Linked DNA regions of Phragmitibacter flavus. The protein of the gene in region 2 interacts with the protein of the main gene of each other region in a pairwise test. Links are inferred from orthologs where the notes say so. Each region holds a gene or a part of one and is shown on either strand. Other genes may lie near its edges.

Region 1 (15,024 bases), on a different replicon or contig from region 2:
CTGACGCCGAGCGAGACGGTGCAGCTGGATCGCAACCGGGTGTTGGGATTTGCAGTGGAGCTGGGCAGCCGGACTTCGCACACGGCGATCGTGGCGCGGGCACTGGGTTTGCCGGCGGTGGTGAGGTTGCATGGAATCGTGGAAGCACTGGAGCACGGTGACGAAGTGCTGCTGGATGGGAATGAAGGCATTTTGGTGTTGAATCCGACGGCGGACACGCTGGAGCGATACAAGGCGCTGGCGGCAGCGGCGGAAGCCAAGGAGGCGAAACTGCTGGCTGGCGGGACGGGTCCGGCGAAGACGACGGATGGCAACCGGGTGCTGGTGGGGGCGAATGTGGAGTTTGTGGAGGAGTTGCCGCTGATTGCTGAATGCGGTGCGGAGGGCGTGGGGTTGTTCCGCACGGAGTTTCTTTATCTGGAAGATCCGCATGCGAGCGAGGAGAAGCTGACGGCGCTTTATTCCAAGGTGGCGGCCGAAGTGGCACCGCAGCAGGTGATTTTCCGCACGCTGGATGTGGGGGGAGACAAGCTGGTGGAGTATGAGCGGGAGCTGGAGCAGAATCCGTTTTTGGGCTGGCGTGGGATTCGGGTTTCACTGGCCTTGCCGGAGGCGTTCAAAAAGCAGTTGCGGGCGATTTTACGCGCCAGTTGCCATGGCAATGTGGGGATCATGTATCCGATGATTTCCGGCGTGGCGGAGGTGATCGAAGCGAACCGTTTGCTGGCGGAGTGTCGCGAGGAGCTGGTGCAGCAGGGGGTGAATGTTTGCAGCAAGGTGCAGATCGGCGCGATGATTGAAGTGCCTGGAGCGGCGGCGATTGCGGATCTGCTGACGCCGCATGTAGATTTTTTCAGCATCGGGACCAATGATCTGGTGCAATACACGCTGGCGGTGGACCGGGTGAACGAGCGGGTGTCGGAGCTTTACCAGCAGACGCATCCGGGGGTGTTGCGGTTGATCAAGATGGTGGTGGATGCGGCGCACCGGGCGAAAATTTGGGTGGGTATTTGTGGGGAGATGGCGGGCGACGTGTCATTGACGCCGCTATTGGTGGGGCTCGGGCTTGATGAGTTGAGTGCGTCGAGTCCACAGGTGGCGGCGGTGAAGCACGCAATTCGCAAGCTGAGTTCGAAGGATTGTCAGGGATTGGTGGAGAAGGCGTTGCAGGAGGGGGATGCACTGGCCATTCACAAACTGGCGCAGGCAATGGCGGTGGAGAAATATCCGGAACTTTTTCCTGCCGCCATGGTGGAAGCGGCGACAGGCAAAGATTGATGGCTGACGGTTGACGGAGGAAGCTTTGCAGGTGAAAGATACCGCCCCTGATGCGAGGAGCTTCTACTCGAAGATGAGAAGAGAGGCTCACGGTTCCTGGTTCAATTTGTGATCTATATCTGATGGCCAAATTTTTTGATCGATTGCAGCGATATTGGAGGGGACTACAGATCCGCCATGTGCTGATCCTCACGGTTTTTTTGATGGTGGTTGGGGAACAATATCCCTTTTCCAACTTTCCGATGTATTCACGGTTGGACGATGAATCGGACGTGTTGTTTGTGACGGATCAGAATGACAAGCCGCTACCGATGCATACCTTGTTTGGAACGGGCACGGCCAGCCAGAAGAAGGTTTACATCACGGAACTGAAGAAGATCTGTAATCCGAAGGATCGCGACACCCGGGATGCCTTGCCGGAGGAGCAACGCGAGGCGGGTGGTAAATTGATGGAAAAACTTTTCCCAAGGTTGAAGCGCGAGAAGCTGGCGCTGCAAGGTGACCACATCACGGGACTGCGTCTCTATTACAAAGTTTTCACGCTGGACGATGGAAACATCGCTGCCGGCAAACCAGTTCTCGTTGCCGAGCGCCCCCTATGAGTTTCTTTTCCCAATTTGCTGGTATCGTCATCAAGAAACCCGATGAACTGCCAATTGACCGCTTCAGGCTGGGGCAGGTTGAGATGTTGGTGATGCGGATTGCCTTTGCCGTGCTGGCATTTGTGGCGATCAAGTGGGAGGTGGGTTCCCTGGGAGCGGCTGACAGTGAGAAACTGACGGGGCTGGCCCATTGGGTGAATCTCGACTGGTTGCGCAATCTCTCGCCTTTGTGGCTTTGGCAGACGCTGACGGTCATCGGTTTGGTGGTTTATGCAGCGGGATGGTTCCCGGCCCTGGGGTTGTTGCCGGCTTTGTTTTTCAGCATTGGGATTGGCACTCTGGCGAATTCACAGGGGGCGATCAATCACAGCACGCAGTTGGTCAGCATGATTTTGCTGGGACAGTTTTTGGTGTATCTGGTGCCGGTGCATCGTTCGGTGCCGTTGAGCCGCAGTTCGTGGTTGAGGCCTCTGGAACCACTTCAGCAGCGGGCCATTTATGTTTCCATGGTGGTGTTTGCTGCGAGTTATGTGGTTTGTGGCTGGGTGAAGCTGGACGCCTCCAAGGGTGAGTGGATTCAACGTGTGCCCTGGCTGGCGCTGGAACTGCAGAAGACCAACTACAGCTCGTATTATGACACGCTGGCCCCGATCCCTGAGACTTTGGCTACGGTGGTGAGCTTGATGAACGAGCATCCGAACCTAGCCCGAATCTTCTTTGGTGGGGGGCTGGTGGTGGAGTTGCTGGCGTTCCTGATGTTATTAGGACGACGCTGGGCGTTGTTCTACGGATTGCTCATCATCGTGTTGCACCTGAGCATTAGCCGACTGATGCAGCTGGACTTCTGGTATCACATGGCGGCAGCGCTGATCTTTCTGGTCAACGTGCCGGGCATAGTGAAGACGTTGAAAAAGTAGTCGAACCGGGGAATCCCGTCCTACTCGCGCTCAGGCACCACCGCCTGGCCGGGTTCCTCCAAGGGAAGGTCAATGACGATGGGTTGGTGATCAGACAGGCGATTGGTGAGGCCATCGTTGAATTCGGCAAGGGTTTCTCCGAAATGCGGAGCAAACTGATAAGGGGCGTCTTTCGAGCGGGGTTTTTTCAAGTGGCCGGAACGGACGAAAAACCAGTCGAGCCGGTAACGGCCAAAGGGACCGATTGGACGTCTGACGCTGAACGTGGTGCTGTGTCCGCGGAAATGTTTTTCATTGCTGTTGGCGAGGATGGCTCTGCTGCCGTTGATGCTGCGGTCACGATCACCACGGAAGTCGAAAGTGCTGCCATCGGCAAACCGGTGGTCTTCCACGCTCTCAAACAGGCCGCGGACATTGTTGGGGAAGAGGATGGGAATGTCGAAGGCGAGGGGGTTCTGGAAGTTTTTCATGGCATTGAGGATGCCGCGTTCGCGATAGAGCGGGACAACCGTGCCAGCGAGGATGTCGCTGAGGCTGGCAGTGGTGCGGAGGAGGGCGGCGGGGCTGTCGATCTGTCTCCAGATGACGCGGAGCAGGGACGTGGAACTCAAGTCGTCGGGTGCACTGTTGTGATCGCCCGCCATGATGACGGGATGAGGGATGTCCTTGATGTAGCCGAGAATTTCGTCCATCTGCGCTTTGCGTCCTTTGGGGCGGGTCTTGATTTCCAAGTGGTTGTTGATGAGGGTGACGACACCGCCGGGGACTTGAGGCACAGCAATGTCGACCCGGAAGTAGTTGCGACCGCCGATCTTGAGTTCACGGGTGATTTCGTTCTCAAACACGATGGCGCTGCCTAGGCGGCGGCTGTCTTCGACGAAGTCAGTGCGGCGGCTTTCGTCGGTGTGCCAGTTGTAGGGCTGGGTTTTCAGCTGGAACGCTTCCACTTTGAGAATCGGATAGCGGCTGAGGATGGCGGAGCCAAAAACGCCTTTGTAGCGGTCGGGCTGAACGGCAGGAATACCCTCGCGTGGTTCGAGTCCGAGCTGGACGGGATCGACTTCCAGCGATTGCGGAGCGTAGGCGTAGTTCATGCCCAAAGTTTTTGCCAGGGTTCGGGCGGCGTCGATTTTGTTGGAGCGGGTGACGCCGATGTCCATCTCCTGAAGAAAGATGATGTCGGCCGTGGCGAGACGTTCACGCTGGCGCAGCATGATTTCCCGTTTCGACGAGCCCTCGGGGGCTTTGTCGGAATGGATGAGATCGACGTAGGCGCTCTGTGAGCGGATCGCGGCGGCAGCGGGGTTGATGGTCAGGGATTTTTCGATGTTCCAACTGGCCACGCGCAGAAGAGGGCCAAGATGGGTGGTGCTCTGATGCTGGGGGCGTTTGCCGGAGAACCATGCCTCGTTGCTGATCACAGGACTACGCCAGAATTTTTCGAGCTTCTGCGCGACGGCGGGAGTGGGCTCGGGATTTTTGCTGAGTTCGACCAATTCGTCGTAGCTTAAATATTCAGGTTCCTGATAGCGAACCGTGGGTTTTTTGTCGGTGAAGGTAACCGGTTTGCCCTTGTTGATGGGGTGGGTAAGGTGCGCATTGCTGCGTGGCCGGCTGCTGCAGGCATTGGCGAACAAGCAGAACAGGATGCCAAAGGCGATGAGGGAATGCTGGTGCGTTGCGGAAGTCACAAGGAGACGAATGTGGCGTGGTGATTGGTTGACGAGTTGCTGTGCTGGTTTAAACACTTGGCGCATGGCTGAAGTTCCGTCCACCCGCACATTAATGATTGGTGCCCAGGCACCGGATTTTTTTCTGCCTGATGCGGGGGGGAAGATGCGCTCCCGGGATGATGTGCGAGGTCCAAAGGGATTGGTGGTGGCTTTTTTGTGCAATCATTGTCCGTTTGTGTTGCATCTGGCGGAGGAGATCGGGCTGCTGGCGGCGACTTGTGAGGCGAAGGGCTTGGGTTTTGTGGGGATCAATTCAAACGATGTGGAGCGCTATCCTGCGGATGCGCCGGAAAAGATGGCGGAGATGGAAGCGGCTTATGGCTGGTCATTTCCTTACTTGTATGATGCGACTCAAGAAGTGGCGCATGCTTATTTCGCGGCATGCACTCCTGATTTCTACGTCTTTGACGATGAACTGGCACTGACATATTGCGGTCAGTTTGACGAATCGCGACCAAAAAATGGCAAGCCAGTGACGGGAATGGATCTTCGCCGTTCCGTGGAGGCGGTGCTGAAGCATGAAGCACCCCTGAGTGAGCAACGGCCCAGCACTGGATGCAACATCAAGTGGAGGCCGGGCAACGAGCCGTCCTGGTTTGGTGTCTAAGCTTGAAAGATTCGTCGGGCCCTTGCTGGAAGAAGGGGCATCGGTCCGTGGCCTCAGCCGCATCAAGGGTGCGGAAATGATTGGATGGCCTGAAGGTTGGCCACCGTCTGGCTGTCCAACTTATCAAAAGGAATTTCGAAAGTTTGGCCGTCCAATCTTTTGGCGCGGATGCCCACGGGACCGCGAGAGATGATGATGGCCTGCATGGCACGACCATCACTGCTTCTTAGTTCCATGAACGAAGATCCAGCGGATGTGCCCTGGGTATTTTCGAGGGAAGAATATCCAGATTCTTTGTCAGATGGGAGCGTGGAATTTTTCGCTTCCAGAACCGATGGAGCATATTCGCCAAGGTATTTGTCCAACAAAGTTGTGTGCTGATACGCATAGTAAAAGGCACCGGCGATGACTAACAGAATGATAACACCTTTCATTTTTAACAAATAAGTTCTCCGAGTTTGGATTGTCGAGGATAGGAAGCGATGGGTAAGTGAACTAGAGGCTTGGTGAGCTAGGGACCTTGGCCTTCAACGGTGAGGTTGACAACAAGTGATGGGTAAAAACTTTGTAAGTCAGGAGATAAGGAATTAGTGGGCTTAAGAACAGCTAAGTTGGTTTTTTGGCGAATGAAGTTAAAGGTCAAGGCTAAGTCGATCATCTACTGCTCCACCATTGTTTCATGTCCTTCTTGCTGATTCTTACCCGGAACGACGGACATTGTTTCAAACTCCGGTGAATTTGTTTGAAGTGGCAGGTCACGCACGATGAGCCTGTCTCCTAGATTTGCCTGGCGAACTGGATGCCAGGCTAGTCACGCTCCAGGCCCGGATGAATCGGAACGGAATTTACCGTTTTTTTAGAGGCAACCAATCAATCACCGTCTTTTTGACGGTATGAAAAAGTGCGCGGGCTGGGATTCGAACCCAGGACCAATTGGTTAAAAGCCAACTGCTCTACCGCTGAGCTACCCGCGCAAAATTGTGGGTGGTTTAGATAAGCCGGATGTCGGGGGATGCAAGCAGGAATGTGGGATGGGTGCAATTTTTTCTGCACGCGGGGCTGAGACGCGATCCGTGGTTGGCAATCTGGGACAGGGCGTGTATGGACTGCCTGCGCCAACCATGTTGAACTACGTCTGGTCTTTTTTGCTGATCGTCGGGCTGATTGCCGGGGCGTTGTTTGGGCGTTTTGAGGCAATGATGACGGGGATGTTTGCGACGTGCAAGGATGTGGTGATGGTGATCGCGCTGCCGTTGGCGGGGATGATGATGTTGTGGCTGGGAATTTTGCGGTTGATGGAGAAGTCGGGGATGATGGAGGTGATTTCGAGGGCGTTGTCACCGGTGATGAGGCGCTTGTTTCCGGAAGTGCCGCCAACGCACCCTGCGATGGGAGCCATGACAATGAACCTGGCGGCCAACATGCTGGGCCTGGGGAACAGTGCGACGCCATTGGGATTGAAGGCGATGGTGCATTTGCAGGAGCTGAATCCCCACAAGCAGAGCGCGACCAACGCGATGTGCATGTTTCTGGCGCTGAACACGGCGGGTTTTGCGCTAGTGCCGATGATGGCGATCAATTATCTGGCGACAGGTGGAGTGCCGAATCCACAGGCGATCATTGCCCCTGCATTCTTTGTGACGTTTGGGGGTAGTTTGGTGGCGATTGCAGCAGCGTTTTGGTTGCAGGGGCGGGCGGGATTCCGGGTGCAGCCGGATGAGATGGTGGAGGTGGAGGAAGGGAAGGGCGACGGTGAGGTGGTTGAGAAGAAGACGATCTTTGTGATGTCGCCGTTGCGCAAAATCCTGTTGGTGGTGTCGGCATTGGCGTTTGTGTTTGGCGCGGGGTTGCAGTTGATGCCGGAGATGCACACACGGGTGTTGGAGACCACGGGGTTGAAGGCGGTGTTGGAGAATGCGGAGTCGCGCAAGGCGCTGGCGGCGGAGCGAAAGGCCGAGTTGGAAGCGGCGAAGCCTGCGGCAGTGGCGCAACAGCAGTCGCAGGAGGCAGGAGGTTGGCGAAAAGTGTTGGCGACGGTGTCTCTGCTGGCGATCCCGCTGGTATTGCTGGTGGCAGTATTGTGGGCGCTGGCGAAGGGCGTGGCGGTTTATGAAGAGATGGTGGAGGGCGCGAAGGAGGGTTTTGGGGTCGCGGTGAAGATCATGCCGTTTTTGGTGGTGATGCTGACGGCGCTGACCTTGTTTCGGGAGTCGGGCGCGATGGTGTTGCTGGAGCAGGCGTTACGCCCATTGCTGAACCTGATCGGGATGCCGGTTGAGTTGTTGCCGCTGGCGATCATGCGTCCACTAAGCGGCTCGGGGTCGGCGGGATTGTTGAATGAGCTGATTTTGCAGCCGGGCTTGGGGGATTCGCTAAAGTATGTGGCAGCGATCTTGTATGGGTCTTCGGAGACGACTTTTTATGTGCTGGCGGTGTATTTTGGCAGTGTGGGCATCCGCCGGGTGAGGCACTCGCTGGCGGCCGGATTGATTGCGGATCTCGCGGGAACGATTGGCGCTATCGGGATTGGTCGATTGATTTTCGGGTGAGTGGGTGAGTGAGCTTAATCGCGTTCGTCCGATTCACCGGGTCTGCGACCGGCACGAATGTCTTCGGCCCACTCTTCCATAAGCCACTTGAGTTTGCGTTTGGTGCCGAGTTTGGCGGCGGCGGAAAGACGGTCGATGAAGAGGATGCCGTTGAGGTGGTCGATTTCGTGCTGGAAGGCGCGACCGAGGAGGCCGTCGCATTCGAGGGTGACGGTTTCGCCTTCGAGGTTGGTGAAGGTGACGCTGATGTCGGAGGAGCGGCGCACTTTGTCGCGCAGGCCGGGGATGCTGAGGCAGCCTTCGTGGTCGAGGTCCTTGTCTTTGCCGAGATTGAGTTTGGGATTGAGGAAGATCAGCGGCATGGAGTCGGCAAGGGAACGTTCTTCGCCGTTGATGCGCAGGTAGCTGACGGCTTCGGGATCGTGGGAGACGTCGATGACGGCGATTTGGAGGGGGATGCCGATTTGTGGGGCGGCAAGGCCGACGCCGCGGGCGTCATACATTGTTTCCAGCATGTTGGCCGCGAGGTCGCGGATTTCCTGGGTGACTTCAGTGATGGGTCGGCATTTGACGCGCAGGACGGGGTCGCCGTAGAGAACGATTGGGAGAAGCATGGGTTAAAAGGCTAAAGGATAAAGGCGAAAGGCTAAAAGACTGAGGATTATGAGGCGCTGGCGCGCTGGATGCGGGCGGGGACTTCTTTGACGGGGAACCCGGCGGCTTTGAGGGCGTCCCAGACTTTGACCAGGAGTCCGAGTGGAGTGTCCTGATCGGCCTGGAGTTCGAGTCGGGCGCTGGGGTTCGTGAGTTTCATTTCCTGAAGGGCGAGGGCGAGGTTTTCGGGATCGACTTCGCTGCCATCAAGAACGACCCGTTTGTCTTTGGTGATGGCGAGAGTCTTGCGGCGGTCTTGTTCAGGGGCCGGGGTGCCGAGGGAATCGGATTGGGGGAGGGTGATCTCCATCTGGGTGTTCGACTGCTTGAACGTCGTGGTGGCCACGATGAAGAGCAGCACGATGACGAGGATGTCGACGAGGGCGACGATGGGGATGATGGGGGAGGAGCGCTTGCGGGGTCGAAGGTTCATGCGGCGGTTGTGCTGCTGATGCTAATTGGCTACTTGTGGGTGGCAGGGGTGTTGACGACACTGTTGGGGCGGACTTCGAAGTGACGATGGAAGTCGTGGATGGCCTGGCGCAGGAGGGACTCGCTGCGGACGGCGATGGCGTCGAGGCGTCGGGTGAAATAGCCGTGGGCGATGACGGTGGGGATGGCAACGAGGAGTCCGGCGATGGTGGAGTGCAGGGCTTCCGCGATGCCGCGGGCGACCTGGGTGGTGTCGGCGGCGGTGGTTTCGGCTCCTCCAAAGGCGGAGAAGACGGTGACGAGGCCGATGACGGCACCGAGCAGGCCGAGGAGGGGGGAGACGGTGACGATGACTTCGAGCAGCGGGACGCCGGCTTCGAGTCGGTGCATGACACCTCGGGCTGCGGTTTCGCAGGCGGCGGTGCTTTCTTCGCGGGTTTCGTATTTGCCGGAGATGGCGACGAGTCCGAGCTGCGCGGCGACGCTGGGGTTGCGTTCGAGGCGCTGTTGAAGCGGAAGGATGTCGCCGCGGGAGGCGTAGCGTTCGATGTTGTTGAGGTCGTCGATGACCCGCTTGGGGAATAGCACGTGCTGGCGCAGTTGCAGGGCTTTGAGGATGATGATGGTGACGGAGACGATCGAGCAGAGAACGATGAGGATCATCACCTCGCCACCACCGGCGAGGAAGTGCCACATGCGGCTGAAGCCGTCGGTGGCGGCGGCGTTGGTGTTGGCGAGAAGGGCGGATATGGGCATGGTGGATGGGTGGATCGGTATCAGGATCAGTAGATGACGATGTCGTATTCGATCTCGACGCGTTCTTTTTCAAGAATCAGCAGGAGGTCTTCGGGAATGCGTGGGAGTTCAGCCTTGAGGATGGCGGTGAGGGAGAAGTCGGTGAGAACAGCGTTGGCGTTGTTGTGCAGGATGGTGATGTCCTCGGTTTCGCCGTCTTTGTTGACGTAAAATTTGATCCGCAACTGGCCGGGTTCGACGAAGTCCTGGTTGACCTTGCGGAGCAGGTGCCATTTGCGTTCGATGGCACTGGTGACCTGGCGCATGTAACGACCGGTGGGGGTCGCGGCGGCGTTCACGGCGTCCATGGCGCCACGATTGCTGATGGTGCCTTTGACGGCGGCGGTGCGGGTGTGGGGCTGGAAGGCGTTTTCTTTGGGGTTGGGCGTGTTGGCGATGGGTTCCGGCATGGGGATGGCCTTGGGAACGGGAGGAGGAACGGGTGGGGAGTCGGGAGTGTCGGGGGTGGGCGGAGAAGGTTCAGGAGGCGTTTCCTGAGTTGGGGTCATGGGCGCAGCCCGGCGGATTTCGAGGGAGGGATTTTCGGAACTGGCGTTGGCGGCAAGTTTTTCGTCCAGTTCCTTCATCATTTCCTCCATGCTGGAGTCGGTCTTTTTGGCGAGCTCGGTTTTGGGAGTGGGAGGAGGAGGAACGGCATCCGGAGACTTCATCTGCGGGGTGGTGGGAGCGGGAGAGGGTGGAGGAACGACGGCCATCGGCGGTTGAGGCGGCGGGCTGGGGGCGCTGTCTTGTTTGGTTTCACCGTCGACGAAGTCGCGGTTGGCGAGTTCGCGGGTTTGGAGATCGATGCCGGTGGTGGTGGGCATGGAGGCGTCGCCGTCGGGAGTGGCTTCGAGCATGGCGGCTGCGGCGGTGTTGCGATCGGAGACGAAGTCGGACTTTTCAGGAGCATTGGGGGCGTCCTGATTCTGAGTGGTGCGAATGTAACGTTCGGTGGGTGGCGCGGTCGGAGGAGTGGCCGTGGGAACGGCTTCCGGCTCAGGCTCGGTCTCGATGGTGTCGGCAAAGACCAGGGTGACGGCGGGTTCCTCGGCCTGGGGTGCAGTCGGTTGGAGGATGCGGCTTTGGAAGGCGGCGGAGTTCATCCACAAGGCCATGGAGACAAACAGCAGCAGGTGCACCGCCACGGAAGCGGCGACGCCATAACCAATGGTGCGTGTGTCTGTCTCGGTCACGATGCGGATGCGGATACGGAAACGAAAGGGGCTTAACTTGCCCGTTTAGAGGCGGGAATCAATGCAAATAGGCGGCATGGAGAGGGAAGATTCGGTGGTTCGATGAGGAGTTGTGGGTCGATTTTGGGTTTTGGCGGTATTTTTTGAAGATGAACGCTCGTATTATTGAGGTGTCCGACGTTCTGTTGTTTGTTGCCATGAAACGATTTCTTGTTCCCTTGATGCTTATGTCCGCTGTATTGACCTCCATTGCCGAAGACAAACCGAAGCTGGAAACGGCGGTGATTGGCGGGGGTTGTTTCTGGTGCACGGAAGGGGTGTATTTGATTGTGCCGGGGGTTGAAAAAGTGGTGAGCGGCTACACGGGCGGCCATACGGAGAATCCGACCTACAAGGACATCACCACGGGAACGACGGGGCATGCCGAGGTGATCAAAATTGATTACGATCCGGCGAAGATCAGCTACAAGGAGTTGATCGATTTTTTCTGGTATGCTCATGATCCGACGACCTTGAACCGGCAGGGCAATGACGTGGGCACGCAGTATCGTTCGGTGATTTATTACTTGAACGACGAGCAGAAGAAGATCGCGGAGGCTTCCATGGCCGAGGCGAACAAGGAGTATGACAACCGCATCGTGACCGAACTTTCGCCGCTGGGGAAATTTTATGTCGCGGAAGAATACCACCAGGATTTCGCCAACAAAAATCCGAACCAGGGGTATGTGTGCGCCGTGGTGAAACCGAAGGTGGAGAAGTTCAAGAAGAAGCTGGCGGAGTTTCAGGCGAAGCGGGAGAAGGTGTTGCCTTGATGGTGGGGAGACGGCGCATCTGCTGGTTGATCCCATTGGGGTTGTTGTTCTCGATGGGGCGTCAGTCTTCGAGTTTTGGCCAAGAAGGTCGTAGCGCGTGGAAAGCCAGGGTTGGAGAAGGAATCGGATGGATGCGGCGCATGTCTGAGCAGCAGCATGTGCTGACGAATCAGCCGGTGAACTGTTGTTTTATTGGCGACTCGCTGACGGAATATTGGCCCCATTCAGGAAATCGATCATGGGATGAGATGGCCAAATTCAAGCCGGCGAATCTTGGAGTGGCCGGGGATCGCACGGAGCAGGTATTGTATCGGATTAGCAATCTTGACTTCAGCCGTTCCAAGACAGAGGTGGTCGTTTTGCTGGTCGGCACCAATAATCTGGCGGTAACCTTGCCGGATGACCCGCGCGATGTCGTGAAGGCAATCATCCAATGTGTGACGCGGTTGTGCGCCAAATTGCCCGAGGCCAAGGTAATAGTTCTGGGCATCCCCCCAAATGGGTTGGCGGGCACGGAGCTGAGAAAAAAGATCAAGGAGACAAACCGCTTGTTGGCAGATCACCGATGGGACGAGACAGTCCGATTTCTTCCCGTCTATGAGAGCTTCGTCGGTTCGGATGATGAATGGTTGGATGGGATGACGTCTGATCAGACGCACTTTGCTGCCAAGGGATATGATGCTCTGCTAAGTTTGGTAAACCCGGTCTTGGCTGAATGGATGAAGCGACCTTGAACGCGTTGAGGGAAATTTCAGTTGGCTTTTTGTGGGGTTGTCCCGAAGTGGGTGCAAACGAGGGAGGCGGTATTAAAATCAAGACTGGTATCGCACTTTGTGAAGATCTGGTGAGGGATCAATGCTCCGACGACCTGGTAGGTTGTCAGATGCAGAACTTCGGCCAGCTGCGATACCTGGATTGGCTCAGACAGGATGATTTCAGCAGGGCGTTTGGGCGGTGCCATTTCATTTTCGTTGGCGGGAATAGGCTGGGTGAGGCGTTCAGAGAGTGGTGTTGCGCATGTCTGGCACAAGCTTTGATCGATCTTTTCGCCCAGCAGTTCCACCGTGAAGAAGATGGTGGCCGGGGATTCCTGGCAGAGGTCGCAAAGCATGATCAATGGTAGTTCGATGCTGAAGTCGTTCGGCTGCAGCTCCTTTGATTTAACCACAATTGGTGGGAGACAAAAAAGGAGGCTGGATAGGTTTAGTTTGTCTTTAAGATTGAGATCGAGGACGGGGCGACGGTTTCATCTGGGGCTTTTTGTGCACCCGATTGGTGGGCTTTGGAACCTCTGGAAGTTGCAAAGATCTGCGCAACAGATTGGTGGCGTCTGTAGAGGGTTTGATGCTCAGGGCTGCTTGAATCTCCGACTGGATGGTTGCCGCTTTTTGCGGATGTTCTTTTAACAGGAGGTTGAAGAGCTTGAGGAGCAGCAAGCTGACGACGGCGTTCTGCTTTTCAAGGTCGCTGAATTTCTTTTCAATGGCGTCGGTAAGCTGCGCCAGTTGGACTCTGTTGATGGTGGCGGATGATGCGGCAACTTGGGAGTTTTGGTGAGCATCTTCAATGCGTGAGTCTTGATAGAGATCCGCAAGGTCGCCAAAGAGGATGCTGGAAAGTTTCATGGTGGACGCAATGAGGTGAGGCCTAGGGTAACAGATCAGAGTTGTGTAAGCACGAAATTTTCAAAAGGGGCAAATCTGCTGAACGAAAATCCCTCTTTGTTGGATGTTTTTCGACTGGAACGGGGTGGGAATGAAAAAAGGGGTTTCCTCGTGGGGTTGGTTTTGCATAATGCGGGACCTGCCGCGCTGGCTGTATTGATTTTATGAGCACTTCATCTGTTTCTCCGCATCGCAACAAGCTGTTTTTGATGATGGTTTTGGAGTTGTTTATCTGGGGGGCGTGGCTGCCGCTGATCTGGGGGTATATGGAACAGGGATTGGGTTTTACGGGCGAGCAACGGGCCTGGGTGGGGACGGCGTTTGCGATTGCGTCGGTGGTGGGGATCTTTTTTAGCAATCAGTTCGCGGATCGGAATTTCTCGGCGGAACGGTTCATGGCGTTCAGTCATCTGGTGGGCGGGATTGCGATTCTGTCGTTGTATTGGGTGACGTCGTTCCCGCTGTTTTTTGCGCTGATGCTGATTCATTCACTGTTGTATGTGCCGACGATCTCGGTGGCGAATTCGCTGGCGTTTGCGAATTTGAGGAATCCAACGAAGGAGTTTGGTCTCGTGCGGATGGGGGGGACGGTCGGTTGGATTTTGGCGGCGTGGCCGTTTTATTTCATTCTCGGAACGAAGGAGGGGATGGATGCGATCATGGCTAGGAACAGCATCTTTTTGGTGAGCGGCGGCGCGTCGTTGTTGCTGGCGGCGTTTTGTCTAACGCTGCCTCATACACCGCCACGCAAGGCGGTCGAGGGTGATGCTGAGGGAGGGTTTGCCTGGTTGCGGGCGGGCAAGTTTCTGGCGCTGCCGTTTTTGCTGGTGTTGTTTATCGTGACGTTCATCGATTCGACGATTCACAATGGTTACTTCCTGGTGGCGGACGGGTTTTTGAGAAATGTGGGAATTCCGGACAAGTGGATCATGCCGGTGATGAGCATTGGTCAGATTGCGGAAATTGTGACCATGCTGATGCTCGGGTGGTGTCTTGGGAAGATGGGGTGGAAGGTGACGATGATCATTGGGATTCTCGGGCATGCGGCGCGGTTTGCGGTGTTTGCGTTCATGCCAAACAGCATGGAAATGCTGATTTTGGTGCAGGCGTTGCACGGGATTTGTTATGCGTTTTTCTTTGCGACGCTGTATATCTTTATTGATGCGGCGTTTCCGAAGGATGTGCGGTCGAGTGCGCAGGGATTGTTCAATCTGCTGGTGTTGGGGATTGGCGATCTGGCGGCGAAGTGGTTTTTCATTCCGTTGCAGGCCAAGTTGACGGTGGACGGCGTGGTGGATTACCGGACGTTGTTTTTGTGGCCGACAGGTTTCGCGTTGGGCGCGGCGTTGTTGCTGGCGGTGGCGTTCTGGCCGCCGAAGGAGCTGGATGTGCCGAAAGATGTGAAGCACTGATGGGGTGAGGGTTAGGACATTGGGTCTTGGTTTTCGGCTGGGGATGATGGGAAGGCGATCTGGAGATCGCCTCTCCTTGGGGAGGGGTGACAAAGCTTCTGCTTGTGTTGGTCGATGGGTTGGGTAGCATCGTGGCACGATGAAGAAGATCCCAAGCACGTTTCAGCGATCAACGTTGTGGACGGCCATCACGGCGCTGTCGATCACGGTGCTGGGGGTGCTGCTGGTGGGGTTTATTTACATGGGGACGCGGGTGATTGCGTTTCTTCAGCCGATTCTGATTCCTTTCGCGGTGGCGGGGGTGCTGGCTTATCTGCTGGAGCCGGTGGTGGCGAAGTTGGTGCAGTGGAAGATGAAACGTCAGTATGCAGTG
Region 2 (15,035 bases):
GCGAGTGTGCCTGAGGCGACGGATTTGAGTTCCGAGCCGGAGCACATTTTTAAGTTGTATGGCGATGACGCGAAAAAAACGGGGAGCTTTGCGGCGAATTGCATTCAGGCGCGTCGACTGGCGGAACGCGGGGTGAAGTTCATCCAGTTGTATCATCCGGGTTGGGATCACCATGGCGGGCTTTGTGAGGAGTCGGCTTATCCGACTTCGGCTCGTGAAGTGGACCAGCCATGTGCAGCGTTGCTAACGGATTTGAAGAATCGTGACATGTTGAAGGACACCTTGGTGATCTGGGGTGGAGAGTTTGGCCGGACGAGTTATTCACAGGGGAATTTCTCGAAGAAAGAGACCGGAACTCCCGCCTACGGCAGAGATCATCATCGCGATTGTTTCACATTCTGGATGGCAGGTGGTGGCATCAAGGGTGGGCTGACTTACGGGGAGAGTGATGAACTGGGATACAATGTGGGCCGCGATGCGGTGACGGTGAATGATTTCCATGCAACGGTGCTGCACCTGTTGGGGATCAATCACGAGCGCTTCACTTATCGGTTCCAAGGCCGTGATTTCCGACTGACAGATGTGGCGGGAAATGTGGTTAAGGCTATAATGGCCTGATGATTTCGCGCTTAATCCGAGCTTCCGTCGCCAGGACGGGGGTGTTTGTGGTGTTGATTTTGATGTCGATGGGAGGCGTGATGGTGGCGTCGGCCCAGGAGCGAATGCATGAGCTGAAGCTGGATTTGGATGCGGTGCTGAAGTTGCCGGATTTGTGGGATCTGACACCTGAGACGCTTGCCGAAAGGTGTCCTGCCGAGGGATTTGAGTCGAATCCGTTTTTTAAGTGGGCGGCAGAGGAGACGAGTGGGAACCGGTTCGCGTTTTTTTCGCGTCAGCCGTTTGCCAATGTGAAGGTCGAAGCGTCTTTGTTTGGCGGGACGGTGTTGGTGAACACGATGGTGGTGCAGTTTACCAACAACAAGGTTACCGAGGTGTTGGTGGTGTTGCATGGCACGGAGGTGGATGGGCTGTTGGGACTGGATGAGTTTGATGCGAAGAAGTCGGCCTGTGCGACGGGCCTGGTGGGTTTGGTGGGAGCGCAAGCGATGGGGCAGAAGCGGTATTTTGGAAGCAAGTTGGTGCGGTCATTGGAGTCGCAGTCCTACTCGGGCAAGGAGGCGACAGCGTGTTTGGATGCGGGGGTTGAAGCGAAGCTTGTGAGGTTTGTGTTGGCTCCGGCGGGGACTGACCCTGCGGTGTTGCTGGCGCAGCCGGTGGTGGAACTGGAGCGGGGAGCGACGGAGTATTTTTGTGATCTGGATGGGTTGATGAAATTTCCGCAATCGTGGGAGATGACGCCGGCAAAGTTCGAGGCGGCGTTTGGGGTGGACCGGTCGGGGGATACACCGATTTTTCAATGGTTGAATGCGGAGAAAACGGCGGCGCGTTTTTCGAGGCAGCCATTTTCTAATGTGGCGGTGGATCTGACGATGTTTGGTGGTCGCGATCGGGTGGAGGAGGCGGTGTTTGATTTTGCGGATGGCAAACTTTCTCAGGTATATGTGTCATTATACAACCGGGGGGATAGCGGCCCCATTTCGAAGGATGAGTTTGATGCGAGGTTCAAAAAATCGGGTCAGGCACTGATTGGGTTGCTCGGTGCGAGGCCGGTGGAGCATCGGTCGACGGCTCCGACGGCGGTGAAGACGACGAGTTGGTTGTGGAACACGCCTCATACGCTGGCCTTGCTGGAGTATAATGCGGAGGCCACCGTGAAGAAGGCGGCGGCGGAGTTTTTAAGGTTGAGAGTTGCGCCGGTGGCGAGGAGGGATCAGTTGCTGAACATTGCGGCGATTGGTCAGTCGACGACGACGTTGAAGCGTGGGGATCTTTTGCAGTTTGTGAAGAAGGAGTCGAATGGCGATGTGCTGGTGACGGGGATCCCGATGGTGGATCAGGGGGCGAAAGGGTATTGTGTGGTGGCTTCGTGCGAGCGGTTGTTTGGGTATTTGAACATTCCTTGTGATCAACATGAGCTGGCATCGATTGCGGGCAGTGAGGCGGACCGGGGAACGACGGGAGCGGCGTTTGTGGAGGCGTTGAAGAAGATCAACACGCGGTTCAAGGTGCGGTTCAAAGCGCTCTTGGAGAAGGCTCCGCTGGAACGCAGTGATGCGAGGGAGGCGAGACCGGACCGGTTTGCGAAGATGATTCAGGAACAGATTGACCGTGGGGTGCCGTTGTTGTGGGCCTTGCAGCTGGGGTTGTTTCCGGAAGAGCCGAACACGGCCTTGCAGGCGGGTGGCGGTCACATGCGGTTGATTATTGGGTATAATATTCCGCGTGAGGAGGTGTTGTTCAGTGACTCATGGGGAGCCGGGCATGAGCTGAAGCGGATGAAGCTGACCGACGCGGTGAATGCGACGTTTGGGGTTTATCTGGTGGAGCCGAAGGGACGGTGATTTTATGAAACAGCTGCTGCTACGGGGTTTTATTTTTATCGGTGGTGTGACGGCAGTGCTAGGCGGATTGAGTTTGTGGTGGGCTGGGGGGGAGAAATCACGAGTTCATGAGGCTGTGGTGAAGTCTGCTCGACTGGCTGCGATTCCAAGTTCCGATTACAAGGCCAAAACGGAGGGAAACGTATTTAGCAGGGTGTATTGGATTTCTTTTAGGTGCGATGATGCCGCGTTCACTGCCTTTATCGAAGCATCACCTAGCTTGAGAAATGTTACGCCGTATATTTTTCCATTTTCTCAAGAGCATGCAGAGCCTACAACTTTTGATCAACCTCCTGAATATGAAAGAGAGGCGATGCGTAACGCAGAGTATTTTTGGGGCGGCGACATCGACGAATTAGCTGAGACAGCTGAATTCTGGAGATCAACGACTTCTAGAAAAAAGGGCCGACGGTATGAGATAATTGTTCCCGAAGAAGCAATTTTTGGCTGGCTACTGAGGGATGATGAAAGCGGAGAGGTCTTTCTTCTTGTGAGATACAGCTGAACGAAAAAGCTAGCGTGTCAAATGTTGTGGAACTTGCGCGTGGGCACTTTGCTGGCATGGTGGCAGGTTCATGCTTGCTGCTGAAAATCTTGGGATCTCTTATGGACCGCGCCGATTGTTCGGTGAGGTGAATTTTACCATTCGTGCGGGGGAACGCGTTTCGCTGGCGGGACCGAACGGGGCGGGGAAATCGACGCTGCTAAAAATGATCGCGGGGGTGGAGCAGGGGGATGAAGGCAAAATCATCAAGGCGAAGACGGTGCAGGTGGGATATTTGCCTCAGGAGGGGGTGGAAATTAAGGGAAGGACGATTTTGGCGGAGGCGGAGACGGCGTTTCAGGACGCGATGAATTTGCAGAAGGAGATGGATGAGGTGGGCGCGGCGATGGATGAGATGGATCCGCAGTCGGATGAATACGGGGATGCGCTGGAGCTTTATGGGGATTTGCAGTTGCGACTTGAGCATCACGACGTGTCGCGGATGCGCTCGCGAATTGAGAAAGTGATGACGGGTTTGGGGTTCAAACACTCGGATTTGGACCGGCTCACGGACGAGTTCAGCGGGGGCTGGCAGATGCGGATTGCGTTGGGCAAGTTGCTTTTGGCGGAGCCGAGTGTGTTGCTTTTGGATGAACCGACGAACCACCTCGACATTGAGACGGTGGTGTGGTTGGAGGAGTATTTGAAGGGGTATCCGGGGGCGATCATTTTGATCAGTCACGATAAACGATTGCTGGACAATTTGACGAACCGGACGCTGGCGTTTGAGAACGGTCGGGCGAGCATGTATCAGGGGAATTATTCATTTTTCCTGCGGGAGAGCGCGGCGCGGCGCGAGCAATTGGTGCGGGCGAAGGCGAATCAGGATCGTGAGATTGCCAAGACGCAGCAGTTCATCGACAAGTTCCGCGCAAAGGCTTCGAAGGCGTCGCAGGCGCAGAGTCGGATCAAGATGCTGGAGAAGGTGGAGCGGATTGAGCTGGAGAGCGACGAAGCGGAGATTGGGTTCCGTTTTCCTCAGCCGCCGCAGAGCGGTCATTCGGTGATGCGGCTGGAAGGAGTGGCGAAGAGTTACGATGGGGTGCGGATGATTTTGCAGCCATTTGATTTTGAGATTTTTAAGGGGGATCGGATTGCGATTGTGGGGGTGAACGGGGCAGGCAAGACGACGTTCAGCAAGATCGTCGCGGGCGTGGAGAAGCACACAGGAGGGGATCTGGAGCTGGGGCACAAGGTGGCGATCGGGTATTATTCGCAGGATCATGCGGATGCGCTGGATGGGAGTTTGACGGTTTTTCAGACGATTGAAAAAGCGGCGAAACGGATGTCGGAGTCGGAGATGCGGACGCTTTTGGGGTGTTTCCTGTTCAAGGGGGATGATGTGTGGAAGTCGGTGAAGGTGTTGAGCGGTGGGGAGCGGGGCAGGCTGGCGCTGGCGGGGATGTTGCTGCGTCCGTCGAATTTTTTGGTGCTGGATGAACCGACGAACCACCTTGATATGCGTTCGCAGGGAGTGCTGCAGAAGGCGCTGGAAGAGTTTGGCGGGAGTTATGTCATTGTATCGCACAACCGGGATTTCCTTGATCCGATTGTGAACAAGACGCTGGAGTTCAGGGTGGGGGAAGCGCCGAGGTTGTATTTGGGGAACCTGAGTTATTATCTGGAGAAACGGGCGGAGGAGCAGGCGCGTGCGGCGTCGCAGGCGCGGGTGGCGGCAGCGGTTCCCGTGGCGAAAGTGGCTCCGGCAGCGGTGACGAATGCGAAGGCGGCTGCGGATGAGACGGTGGTGTCGGGCAAGGACAAGGAGCGTCGGCGTTTGGATGCGTTGCGCCGGCAGGAAAAAACGCAGGTGTTGAAACCTTTGCAGGCGAAGCTTAAGGAGGTGGAGGGGCTGATCGAGACCATTGAAAAGGACAAGGCGATCCAGTTGGGATTGATGAATGCTCCGGGGTATGGCGAAGATGCGGGAGCCGCGCGGGAGATCGCGATGAAGTATGCGGAGTTGGAGAAGTCGTTGAGCCGGGCGTATTCGCAGTGGTCGGAAGTCAGCGAGGAACTGGAGCGTGTGGAGGCGAAATTTGCGGAAGATTAGGAAAAAGGTGCGCTTATTTTTTTCAATAGCCTTATTTCAATTGGGCAAAGAGCGAAAAACGCGACCGTTTGTGCAGATCGGTTCGATGAATTTTCGACGTAAAAGCAGCGTTGGCCTGTCTAATGCGTCTAAATCACACATGATGGCTTGAAAATGTCATCAGACAGGGTGAAGAAGGGTTCGATTCTCAATTTATGCTAGGATTAAAGGTTCAAGACAACGCGGAATTTGGGGCTGAGATTATTCGTAAAGTGCGCGAAAAAGGCGGCCTTTCACGGGTGGAATTGGCGCGTGAATTGGGGGTGGCGGCTTCAACGATTGGTCGACATGTGGATGCGCTGGTTTCGGGGCAGTATTTTACGGAGACCGTGGAACCAACTCGTGAGGCGGGCAGACCTCCCACCCGCTTGCGTCCGAATGCGGGGAGAGGCTGTTTTGTAGGGGTGGATTTTTATTCCAGCAGCCTGTATGCGACGGCGGTGGACTTTGCGCAGCACAACATTGTGCAGAAAAGTTATGAGCTGAATGGCAAGGCGGGGGTGGATTTTGTTTTGGAGGAGCTGGCCGGAGCATTGAAGGACATGAGCAGTGCGGCAGGAATGCCGGTGCTGGCGGTGGGTTTGGCGACTCCGGGTCGCGTGGATGCGTCTCGCGGCGTGGCATTGCATTATGCGCAGGTGCCTGGTTTTCTTGATGTGCCGTTGGCGGAGAAGATGCAGGAGGTCACCGGGGCGAAGACGTTTGTTGAGAACAACATTCGCACGATGGCGCTGGCGGAACGCTGGTTTGGCGTGGCGCGGGGTTGTCAGGAGTTGATCTGTCTTGGGGTGCGTGTGGGGATCACGGCGGGGATTGTGCATCAAGGCCAGTTGTCGACCGGTTATCGCGGTCTGGGTGGAGAGGTGCGGGGGATGAATTGTCCGGTTTACGATGCGCAGAAGGACGAGTGGTCCTGGGGCGCGGACAATGCGATTGAGACGACGGCAAGTGTGCCGGCAGTGTTGTCGCGTTATTTCCAATTGAGTGGCGAAGAGGTGGAGATGGAAGCGTTTTTGGCCGCGGTGGAGGGCCGGGTTCCGGCAGCCATGATTGCCTTGAAAGAGGCGGCGGCGGTGCATGGTTGGTTGATCACGCAAATGGCGCAGGTGACCGATCCTGAGATGGTGGTGTTGTCGGGTCCGCTGACAAAGATGGGTGACGTTTATCTGGATGTGGTGAAGGAGATGTCCGCACTTTTCGCGAGCAACTATTACCCGCAGGTGCCGATTCATTTGTCGGAACTGGGTGAATTTGCGGGTGCGGTCGGTGCGGCGGGGTTGGCGCTGGAGCGCTGGCGGCCGGATGACATGGGCTGATGAATGAGCGGTCTCCAAGGAGGAGACGGGGACAAAAAATGCCGCCGGTTGGGAGATTCGGGTGATCGACGGCCGGAGCGCCCGCCTCGCAATCTCCATCAGATGATGCGCGACTGACGGCGGCGACGGCTCACGACAAGAGCGCCAAGTCCGACGAGGGCAAGGAGCGTTTTTGAGGGCTCAGGAATGGCGGCGACGGAGATGACGCCGGTGGAGAGAAAGTTGCTGACGTCCCAGAGACGGGTGAGGGAGCTGATGTCGGGCAGGTCGAATTGCAGACCATTGTCGCTGCTGCCATCGCGGAGGTTGGTTCCGACATCAAAGGTCCCGGCCAGGGTGCCGGACCAGCCGAGCAGGGTGAAGCTGTTGCCGACGGCGAAAGCGGTGTCAAAGGCTCCGGTGCCGGTGGTGAGGCTGGTGGTGACGTTAACATTGCCGTCGAGGGTCAGGGCATCAGCAGTGGTGATGTTGATGCGGTCATTGTCGCCTGCGCCTTCAATTTGGAGGACGGCGGTGCCGCCCGTGTTGAGGGCGAGTTGTGACAGCGTGATGGTGCCGGTGAGTCCGCCACCGTCGTCGCCGGGTCGGAGAAAGCCGCTGGTGATGGTGGTGGATCCGTTGATGGTGCCGGTGCCGGAGAGGCTGGCAGCGGCGTTGTTGACGGTGACAGCGCTGCCTGCGCCGAGGGAGCCCACGCCACCGAGGCCAACCTGGAGTGTGCCACCGGAAATGGTGGTGGCACCGGTGTAGGTGTTGACGCCGCTGAGGACCTGGGTGCCGGTGCCGAGTTTGGTGAGGGCGATGACTCCGTCGTTGGTTGCGGGGACGGCGTTGTTGGTGATGATGCCGGAGAAGGTGCCGGAAGCATTGCCACTTCCGACGCGCAGGTTGCGTTGGGTGGTGCCGCCGGTTTGATCGCTTTCTGAGGTGATGGTGCCGCCTCCGGTGAGGGCACCGGTGGTAAAATTCACAGGGGTGGCGTTGTTGTTGGTGGCGAGAATGAGAGTCGCACCGGTGGCAACGGTGGTTTCGCCGAGCTGATGGTCGCCCGGTGAGGTGCCAGATTTGATAAAGGCGAGAATGCCTTCCGAGACGTTGGTGGCTTCAAGAATGGCGGCGGCTCCGGTGGTGGCGGTATTGGTTCCGCCCAGGGTAAGGGCTCCGCTGCCGAGTTTGGTAAGGATGTGACCGGCACCGCTGATGGTGTGACCGGTCATGGTCAGGCGGGTGCTGCCAAGGACGGTGATTTCGATGTCGTTGGTGAGGGTGATGACGGGGGTTCCGGCGTTGAAAGTGCCGATAGTGGTGTTGTTGCCGGAGGTGCTGCCAACAGTGCCGTAGGTGAAGCTGCCGTTGAGCACCTTGTTGAAGATGCCGGTGACGGTGAGGCCGGTGCCGCTGTTGTTGAGGATGCCGCCGTTGATGGTGAAAGTGCCGGTGCCAAGGGCGGTGGCATTGCGGAGATTGAGCGTGCCGGAGGTGAGCGTGACGCCGCCGCTGAAGGTATTGGCCCCTGACAGGGTCCAGACTCCAGTCCCGGATTTTTCAATGGCGAGGGTGCCGATGCCGTCGCTGATGATGCCGCTAATTTCGGAACCGGTATTGATGCCGTTGAGGGTGAGCAGGGCGGTTCCGACAACGCCAGTGCTGACGCCGTTGAACACTTTGATGGCGACGGCAGCGGGATTGGTGGTGGAACTGGTCCAGGTCTGGTTGGCTTGAAGGCTGAGATTGACGGCATTGACGAGGGGGTCGGTATTGGAACCGATGTTGAACGCTCCGCGCACGTGGTTGATGCCGCTGGCACCAAGGTTGAGGGTTTGGGCAGTGCCGCCGCCAAGGAGGGTGGTGACGAAATTGTTGGAGGTGTTGGTGGCGAGGCCCAGGGCGGATTGGGTTCCGTTCAGGTTGACGATTTGGTCGACGGTGGCGGTGGTGGTGCCGAAAATGGCGATGTCGGATGCGCCGGGCGGATTGGCGGGATCAGGGGTGGCGGCGGTCTGCAGGGTGGACCAACTAGTGGGATCGGCCCAAGAGGTTCCGCTGCCGTCCCAGAAGAGGTTGACCGCGCTGGCATGGGGCAAGCAGGACAAAAAGACGGCAATGAATGCAATCGCAAGGACCGGGAGTGGACGGCGGGACTTGGAAAGGAAAACGGTCATGGTGGCGAGCGATGGGCCGCAGGATTGGTTGAGTGGCGGGGAGGGATGAGGGTCAGGACGGCGTGTTCAAAAAAACGCGTGATTCAAATTGTGAGGGGAGGGGTTATTTTTGGCAAGACATAAACCGCGTTAAATGGTGCCGGGTTGTTCCCTCCGGTGATGCTGTGCACGCGTTTAGGGAGTCTGCTGTGGGGGCAGACGGTCGCAGATAATGGACGCGACGGGGTTGAGGTGGACAGAAATGTCCACCCCCCTTGCTTTAGCTTAAAGGCACTCGGCGATTTGGACGGCGTTGAGGGCGGCACCTTTGAGGAGCTGGTCCCCGGCGACCCAGAAGGCGAGGCCGTTGTCCAAGGCGCAGTCGATACGCAGGCGTCCGACGGCACAGTTGTCTTTGCCAGCGACGTTCAGGGCGAGAGGATACTGCTTCAGGGAAGGATCGTCGATGACGTCGAGGCCAGGGGCGGCGCTGAGCACTTCGCGCGCGGCTTCGAGGCTGATGGGGCGCTCGAACTCGGCGTTCACGGCGACGCTGTGGGCGCGGAACACGGGCACGCGCACGCAGGTGACGCTGGCGCGGAAGTCGGGGTGGTGCATGATTTTGCGCCCCTCGTTTTCCATTTTCATTTCTTCCTTGGTGTAGCCGTCGTCGAGGAAGGAGTCGACATGGGGAAGCGCGTTGAAGGCAATCTGATGGGGATAGACTTTGACAAATTCATTGGCCACCTGGACGTCGTCCCACTTACGCTCGGAGCGGGCCCATTCGCGGGTTTGGGCTTCGAGTTCTTCAATGGCCTGTGCACCGGTGCCGCTGACGGCCTGGTAGCTGGCGGCGATGACGCGTTTGACGCCGAAAGCCTGATGCAACGGATAGAGCGCCATGAGGGTGATGGCAGTGGTGCAGTTCGGATTCGCGACGATGTTTTTGGGAAGGTTTTTGAGGTCGCCAGCATTGATTTCGGGCACGACGAGGGGCACCTGATCATCCATGCGGAAGGCAGAGGAGTTGTCGACCACAATGGCTCCGGCGGCGGTGGCGTGCGGGGCGAATTCCTTGCTGATGCCGCCTCCGGCGCTGAAAAGCGCGATGTCTACCCCTGTGAAAGCGTCGGCGGTGAGTTCCTTGATGGTGATGTCCTGACCCTTAAATTTCATGGTCTTGCCAGCGCTGCGTGCGGAGGCAAGGAGGGTAAGTTCACCGACGGGGAAGGCGCGTTGTTCGAGACAGCGCAGCATTTCCACGCCGACCGCGCCGGTGGCACCGACGATCGCGACGTGTTTGAGATTGCTCATTAAGGAAGGGTGGTGTGTGGTTAGATTGATACGCTTTGCTGATCCATCTGGTTCGGCGAACGCACCTCCCCGGTTGCCCGAGGGCGGTCAAGATGACACATTCCGCAAAACGATCAACTTCAACATCATGCTGCTGTCCCGACCAAGATTGGAAGTTTCCATCGCCACCCAGATCCTGAGTCTGTGGGATGGATCGCGATTGGTGAAGAGCTGGCCGTGCAGCACTTCGAAGTTTGGCATTGGGTTTGAGGAAGGTTCGATGAAAACGCCGCTCGGGCATTTTCGCATCGCGGAAAAGCGTGGGGATGGGGCCAGTTTGCACACGATTTTTAAGGCGAGAGAGCCGGTTGGTGAATGGCATGCTGGTGAGGCGGAAAGCGAAGATTTAATTCTGGGCCGGATTCTCTGGCTCGAGGGGGGTGAGGAGCGCAATGCGAACACTTTGGGCCGCTACGTTTACATTCATGGCACCAATGGAGAGGACAAAATTGGTCAGCGCGCGAGTCACGGCTGCATCCGGCTGCGCAATCAGGATGTGGTCGAACTCTACGATCTAGCGAAGGTGGGGATGCCGGTATGGGTCAATGAATGAACCAACCCACGGAGAAAAACACACGCGGATTACGAGGGCACCCGATTGTTAATGTGAAGGAAATGTTTTAATCATTTCTGCTGGCAAAACTCCTGCTTGCATCTATACAGAACGGACGCTTGGAAAATCTTCCAAATGTTCACAATCAACAAACGTTAATCTAATTCAATCCTACATGAAGCTTACTCTTCTCGCTCTCGCCATGGCCGCCGTCGCAATGGTCTCCTGCAAATCCAAAACCACCTCCGCCCCTCCTCCTCCAGTGGACATGGGCTACAGCAGCAGCAAATAATCAATTTTTGCTGATTTGTTGACCAAATCATCAAGGCGTGTTGGGAATTCCCGACGCGCCTTGTTTTTTGCCTTTTTTTGTATCAAGCGGGTGTTTGAGCGCGTATGATTTCCTGCTCAATCTTTAAATTCAACCAATTCAACATGACCCGTATTCTTACCCTGATCGCCTCTGTTTCTCTTCTCAGCCTCGCCTCCTGCGCCACGCACGGCAAAAAAGGTTCCTCCTGCTGCGGCACCGACAAAGCCAAAAAAGAGTGCTGTGACTCCGCCAAGAAGGACAAAAAAGATTGCGCCACTTGCGCTCCTGACGCCAAGAAAAAGGCCTGAGTTTTTTGATTTAGGAATCAGTTCCACTTTAGAACCGCCGCGCTCAAATTTTGGGTGTCGGCGGTTTTCTTTTGGCTCCGGGGACCTTGCCATAGGACACACTAACATGGGGATGGTTGGCGGCGAGAAATCGCCAGGGGAATTCGGCCGCTTTGCTGATGCCCACGCGAACATCAGCGACCACGGTTACTGTATGAGAGGGTTTGGGTTGCCGCAATTGTCCGAGGGGGCTGCGCTCGGGGCCGGTGAGGGGCAGTCCGTGGTGATCACCGGTGATGCCCAAGGCCAGCGCGAGTTTTCCCGGACCGGAGCAAAGGTGTCGGCCTTCGCGTCCACCCCGGCGTTCTTGCATGATCGGGATGCCGTCTTTCGGTTCGAGGGCGCGGACAAGGATCAGTCCATCACGCTGACCACCTTTCGCCAGCAGGTTGAAGAGCCAATACATGCCGTAGTTGAGATAGACATAAGCGGAGCCGGGCGGATGGTTTTGCACGAACGCGCGGGCGGAAAGACGCGAGGCGGTGTGGCAGGCGGAGTCACCTTCTGCGGCGTAAGCTTCGGTTTCGACGATGATGCCGCTGCAACCGTTCCAGTGAAGTTCAATGCCAATGAGGTCGCGGGCGACGATAATGACATCGCGCTGGAAGAAGGCGGGGGTGAGGGGGGTGGAGGGCATGGGTTTTCTCATGCGAGGAACGCGAGGCACGGAAGAGATTCAATCTGGATTGGGTCGCCGGATATTGACACGGATGAAGGCAGCTTGGAGGACGGCTTTGCCATTGAACTCCGCCGTGCCTTCGGGCTTCCAGATGGAGAGGAGACGCATGCAGCCGTCGCTGAGTATGGTGGAGGTGGCAATCTTGGTGCGATGGAAGTTTCTGATAGGTAATGGGGAATCGTGGGCTGCCGGTTCGGATTGGGGTGTCGGTGAGGCGTAATGATATTCGAGACTGAGATTAAGGTCGATAGTTTGCCCGTCAGGTGTGATTACTGGATCCAATTCAAGACGCGTGCCGATGAGTTGAGAGTCTTCAAAAACGACTCTCATGGTGCTCGCATCCGTTGGTGTCGGGACTTCACGCTTGTTTTCATCAACGGCTGCCGGAGCGACAGGAACTTTGTCGTGAGAGATAAATTCAATTTCTTTGGCTTGGAGCATCTCTTGTCCCGCTTGAGTTACGCCGCGTTGGCCGCTTCGACAGTCGAGATGAATGGTTCGCAAGTGCTTTGCTTTGTTCTGACTAATCAGCTTTTCGATTTCATTCCAGACTTGAGTGTGGTCCCCCTGCTGTTTGGTCTGGTTGGAGAAGTGTTGTAGTGAGTTGGCATCAGCTTGGACGATCTCTATGGTGTGTAAAATTTCAGCAGGGTTCATTCTGCATCCTCCAGAGGTGTAGGCTTCGACGGCGTCGAGCGCGGCAGTGGTATTGACAACCGTTAACAAGTGATTGTAGGGATCAAATGTCGCCAATGAGCCCTCGGGGAATGGAATGCCTTCGGCTTTCAGGATGGTTTCAGGATTACGTCGTAATGCCTGATCGGCTTCTTGAGATGGGGCGAACGGATCAGAAATCGTGGATTGTAATAGTTCTGCGGGAACTGGGAAGGTTCGCAACTCCATTCCTGCGGGAACGAGGGGTTGAGGCCGACCTTCAGCAATGGGACTGACGGTTTCGACCTTGTCCGCGAGACGGGTGAGAATTTGCTGGAGGCGGGTATTCGGTGCGGGAATTGCAGATTGTAAGTGGACGGTAAGGAATGCTGCCTGCATTATTTCTGGGCGGCCAAGGACTTCATTCGAGGGAACAGTCCAGACACTCAACAGCTTGGTGGCACCGACATCAAAGTAGGAGGAGGTAACAGTTTTGGTAAAGTGAAGATCCGTCATTGGAATCGGAAATTTCTGCGGAGCACCGAGGAGGTTCAGTGGCTCATCGCGATGTTCTGGAGGCGAAAAGTGGTATTCCAATCCGTAGTTGAGATCGACTCCCCGCTGATTGGCTAGCAATACAGGATCCGCTTCGAAAATGAGTCCGACTTGCCGTATTTCCCGCCCGAGGGCGACGGTTCCGTTGTTAGAGAGATTAATTTCCTGGCTCTGCAGGATGTCTTTGGCCGTGTCCAGCACCATTCGCCCCCCGGACTTAATCTCACCTCTCTGTGTGGCAGTGATGCGGAATGCTCCGGCAGGTTCTGATAACAATGCTTGGGATAGCCGGGGGCCATGGTCACGCTGCTTTTGTAAGTCCGCCAAGAGTCGGTGCATTCTGTCAGGTTCCGCCTCAATGATCTTCAACTCCAAAGCAATAACTTTTGGCACTTTCTCATTAAGGAGATCTGCTACACGTTCAAAGGCCTGCATGCGGTGGTAGTTGAACGGTTTTAACAATCCATTCATTCGGCGCTGCTGGTGTCTGCGCTTTTGTGGGGATGGTGAAAATGCAGGCAATCAGCAGAGCGAGAAGGAGGTTTTTCAGGACGTCAGGCATTGGGCGCATTGTCTCAGGCAACAAGATTTGAGGGAAGCGCGAATGTTTGGGGAAAGTGGTGTTTTTTTGGACAATATCGGAGCGAAAGATGGACGGGGGAACGTTGGTTTAATGGATGAAGTTTTTTGTCGCCAGTTCAGTTCTGCTTTGGGCGCTTTCTGCGGCGGCCTTTGCAGGAGTGGACTATGGGCGGGAGGTCAAACCGTTGCTGGCGAGTGCTTGTGTGCAATGTCATGGGGCAAACAATCCGAAGTCGGGGTTACGATTGGACACGGCGGCGAGCATTTTGAAAGGGGGGGAAAGTGGTGCGGCGGTGGTGCGGGGACGGGCGGATGAGAGTTTGCTGGTAGCCCTATTGAAAGGGGCGCATGGCGAGATTCCGGCGATGCCTTACAAACGCAATCCGCTGGGTGACTCGCAGGTGGAATTGATCAAGCGATGGATCAATGAGGGGGCACGGGCTCCCGAAAATGAAGTGCCGAGCCGGTGGATGCATTGGTCGTTTGGTGCGCCGATGCGGTCGAATGGGAGCGAGATGTCGATGCAGCAAGGAGGAGGGCATCCGATTGACCGGTTCATTGATGTGGCTCTCGCGGAGCAGGGAATAGAAGCATCGCCGTTGGCTGAGTCGGCGACTTTGGTGAGGCGGTTGCATCTGGATTTGACGGGGTTGCCGCCGACGTTGGCGGAAGCGCAGAAGTTTGAACGAGCTTTTGAGAATGAGGGTGGTCGTGATCTTGCGGTGGGGCAGTTGGTGGACCGGTTGCTGGCCTCACCTCACTACGGAGAACGCTGGGGCCGGTGGTGGCTGGATCAGGCACGATATGCGGACAGCAATGGTTACAGCATTGATGCGCGGCGCAGCATCTGGCCGTATCGCGACTGGGTGGTGAAGGCCTTGAACGATGACATGCAGTTCGACCAGTTCACGATTGAACAGATTGCCGGGGATCTGCTGCCGGATGCGCCGACTTCCGCCATCGTTGCAAGCGGATTTCATCGCAATACCCAGATCAATGGCGAGGGCGGGATTGATCCAGAACAGTTTCGTATTGAGTCGGTGTATGATCGGGTCGCAACCACGGGCACGGTTTGGCTGGGGTTGACGATTGCCTGCGCGCAGTGTCACGATCACAAATTTGATCCCATTTCGCAGAAGGAATATTTTGAGCTTTTTGCGTTCTTCAACAGCACGGAAACGGATGGTCATGGCGGCACCAAATCGGCGGTTCATGAACTGGTGGGGGAACCCTTTCAAAAGGAGGCCGGAAAAAAGAAAACGGGGACCACTTTGATTATGAAGGAGCTGCCCGAGCCACGGGAGACGCGGCTGTTCATCAAAGGAGATTTTACCCGACCTGATGAGTTGGTGACACCGGGAACGCCGCAGGTGCTTCCAGCGTTGGTGTCGAGATCGGCAAAACC

The links.
Region 1: the proteins of FEM03_RS19085 (region 2) and def interact in binary tests that used the Escherichia coli proteins (3 or more experiments, as listed by UniProt). The link is inferred for Phragmitibacter flavus from one-to-one orthologs.

Annotation. Positions count from the first base shown.
Region 1 is NZ_VAUV01000003.1:388,240-403,263, reverse strand. What follows is about bases 6,501-9,265. They hold def (peptide deformylase), read right to left. Parts: upstream 8,301-9,265; coding sequence 7,701-8,300; downstream 6,501-7,700. Other genes in these bases: FEM03_RS05160 (MotA/TolQ/ExbB proton channel family protein), read right to left, coding at 8,803-9,265; FEM03_RS05165 (ExbD/TolR family protein), read right to left, coding at 8,348-8,773; FEM03_RS24685 (nucleoside recognition domain-containing protein), read left to right, coding at 6,501-7,686. In the rest of the region: ptsP (phosphoenolpyruvate--protein phosphotransferase), read left to right, coding at 1-1,278; FEM03_RS05210 (hypothetical protein), read left to right, coding at 1,521-1,880; FEM03_RS05205 (hypothetical protein), read left to right, coding at 1,877-2,797; FEM03_RS05200 (endonuclease/exonuclease/phosphatase family protein), read right to left, coding at 2,818-4,554; FEM03_RS05195 (thioredoxin family protein), read left to right, coding at 4,553-5,137; FEM03_RS05190 (hypothetical protein), read right to left, coding at 5,200-5,571; more of FEM03_RS24685, read left to right, coding at 6,169-6,500; more of FEM03_RS05160, read right to left, coding at 9,266-9,528; FEM03_RS05155 (hypothetical protein), read right to left, coding at 9,555-10,763; peptide-methionine (S)-S-oxide reductase MsrA, read left to right, coding at 10,991-11,575; FEM03_RS05145 (GDSL-type esterase/lipase family protein), read left to right, coding at 11,716-12,309; FEM03_RS05140 (hypothetical protein), read right to left, coding at 12,327-12,686; FEM03_RS05135 (hypothetical protein), read right to left, coding at 12,790-13,200; FEM03_RS05130 (nucleoside permease), read left to right, coding at 13,404-14,651; FEM03_RS05125 (AI-2E family transporter), read left to right, coding at 14,791-15,024. UniProt on the Escherichia coli protein: Removes the formyl group from the N-terminal Met of newly synthesized proteins. Requires at least a dipeptide for an efficient rate of reaction. N-terminal L-methionine is a prerequisite for activity but the enzyme has broad specificity at other positions.
Region 2 is NZ_VAUV01000015.1:102,065-117,099, forward strand. Bases 7,895-10,670 are described here. They hold FEM03_RS19085 (aspartate-semialdehyde dehydrogenase), read right to left. Parts: upstream 9,909-10,670; coding sequence 8,880-9,908; downstream 7,895-8,879. Other genes in these bases: FEM03_RS19080 (beta strand repeat-containing protein), read right to left, coding at 7,895-8,537; FEM03_RS19090 (L,D-transpeptidase), read left to right, coding at 10,036-10,500. Outside these bases: FEM03_RS19055 (DUF1501 domain-containing protein), read left to right, coding at 1-618; FEM03_RS19060 (C39 family peptidase), read left to right, coding at 618-2,462; FEM03_RS19065 (hypothetical protein), read left to right, coding at 2,467-3,006; FEM03_RS19070 (ABC-F family ATP-binding cassette domain-containing protein), read left to right, coding at 3,077-5,098; FEM03_RS19075 (ROK family protein), read left to right, coding at 5,293-6,453; more of FEM03_RS19080, read right to left, coding at 6,552-7,894; FEM03_RS19095 (hypothetical protein), read left to right, coding at 10,936-11,121; FEM03_RS19100 (DNA-3-methyladenine glycosylase), read right to left, coding at 11,165-11,797; FEM03_RS19105 (hypothetical protein), read right to left, coding at 11,837-13,519; FEM03_RS19110 (PSD1 and planctomycete cytochrome C domain-containing protein), read left to right, coding at 13,726-15,035.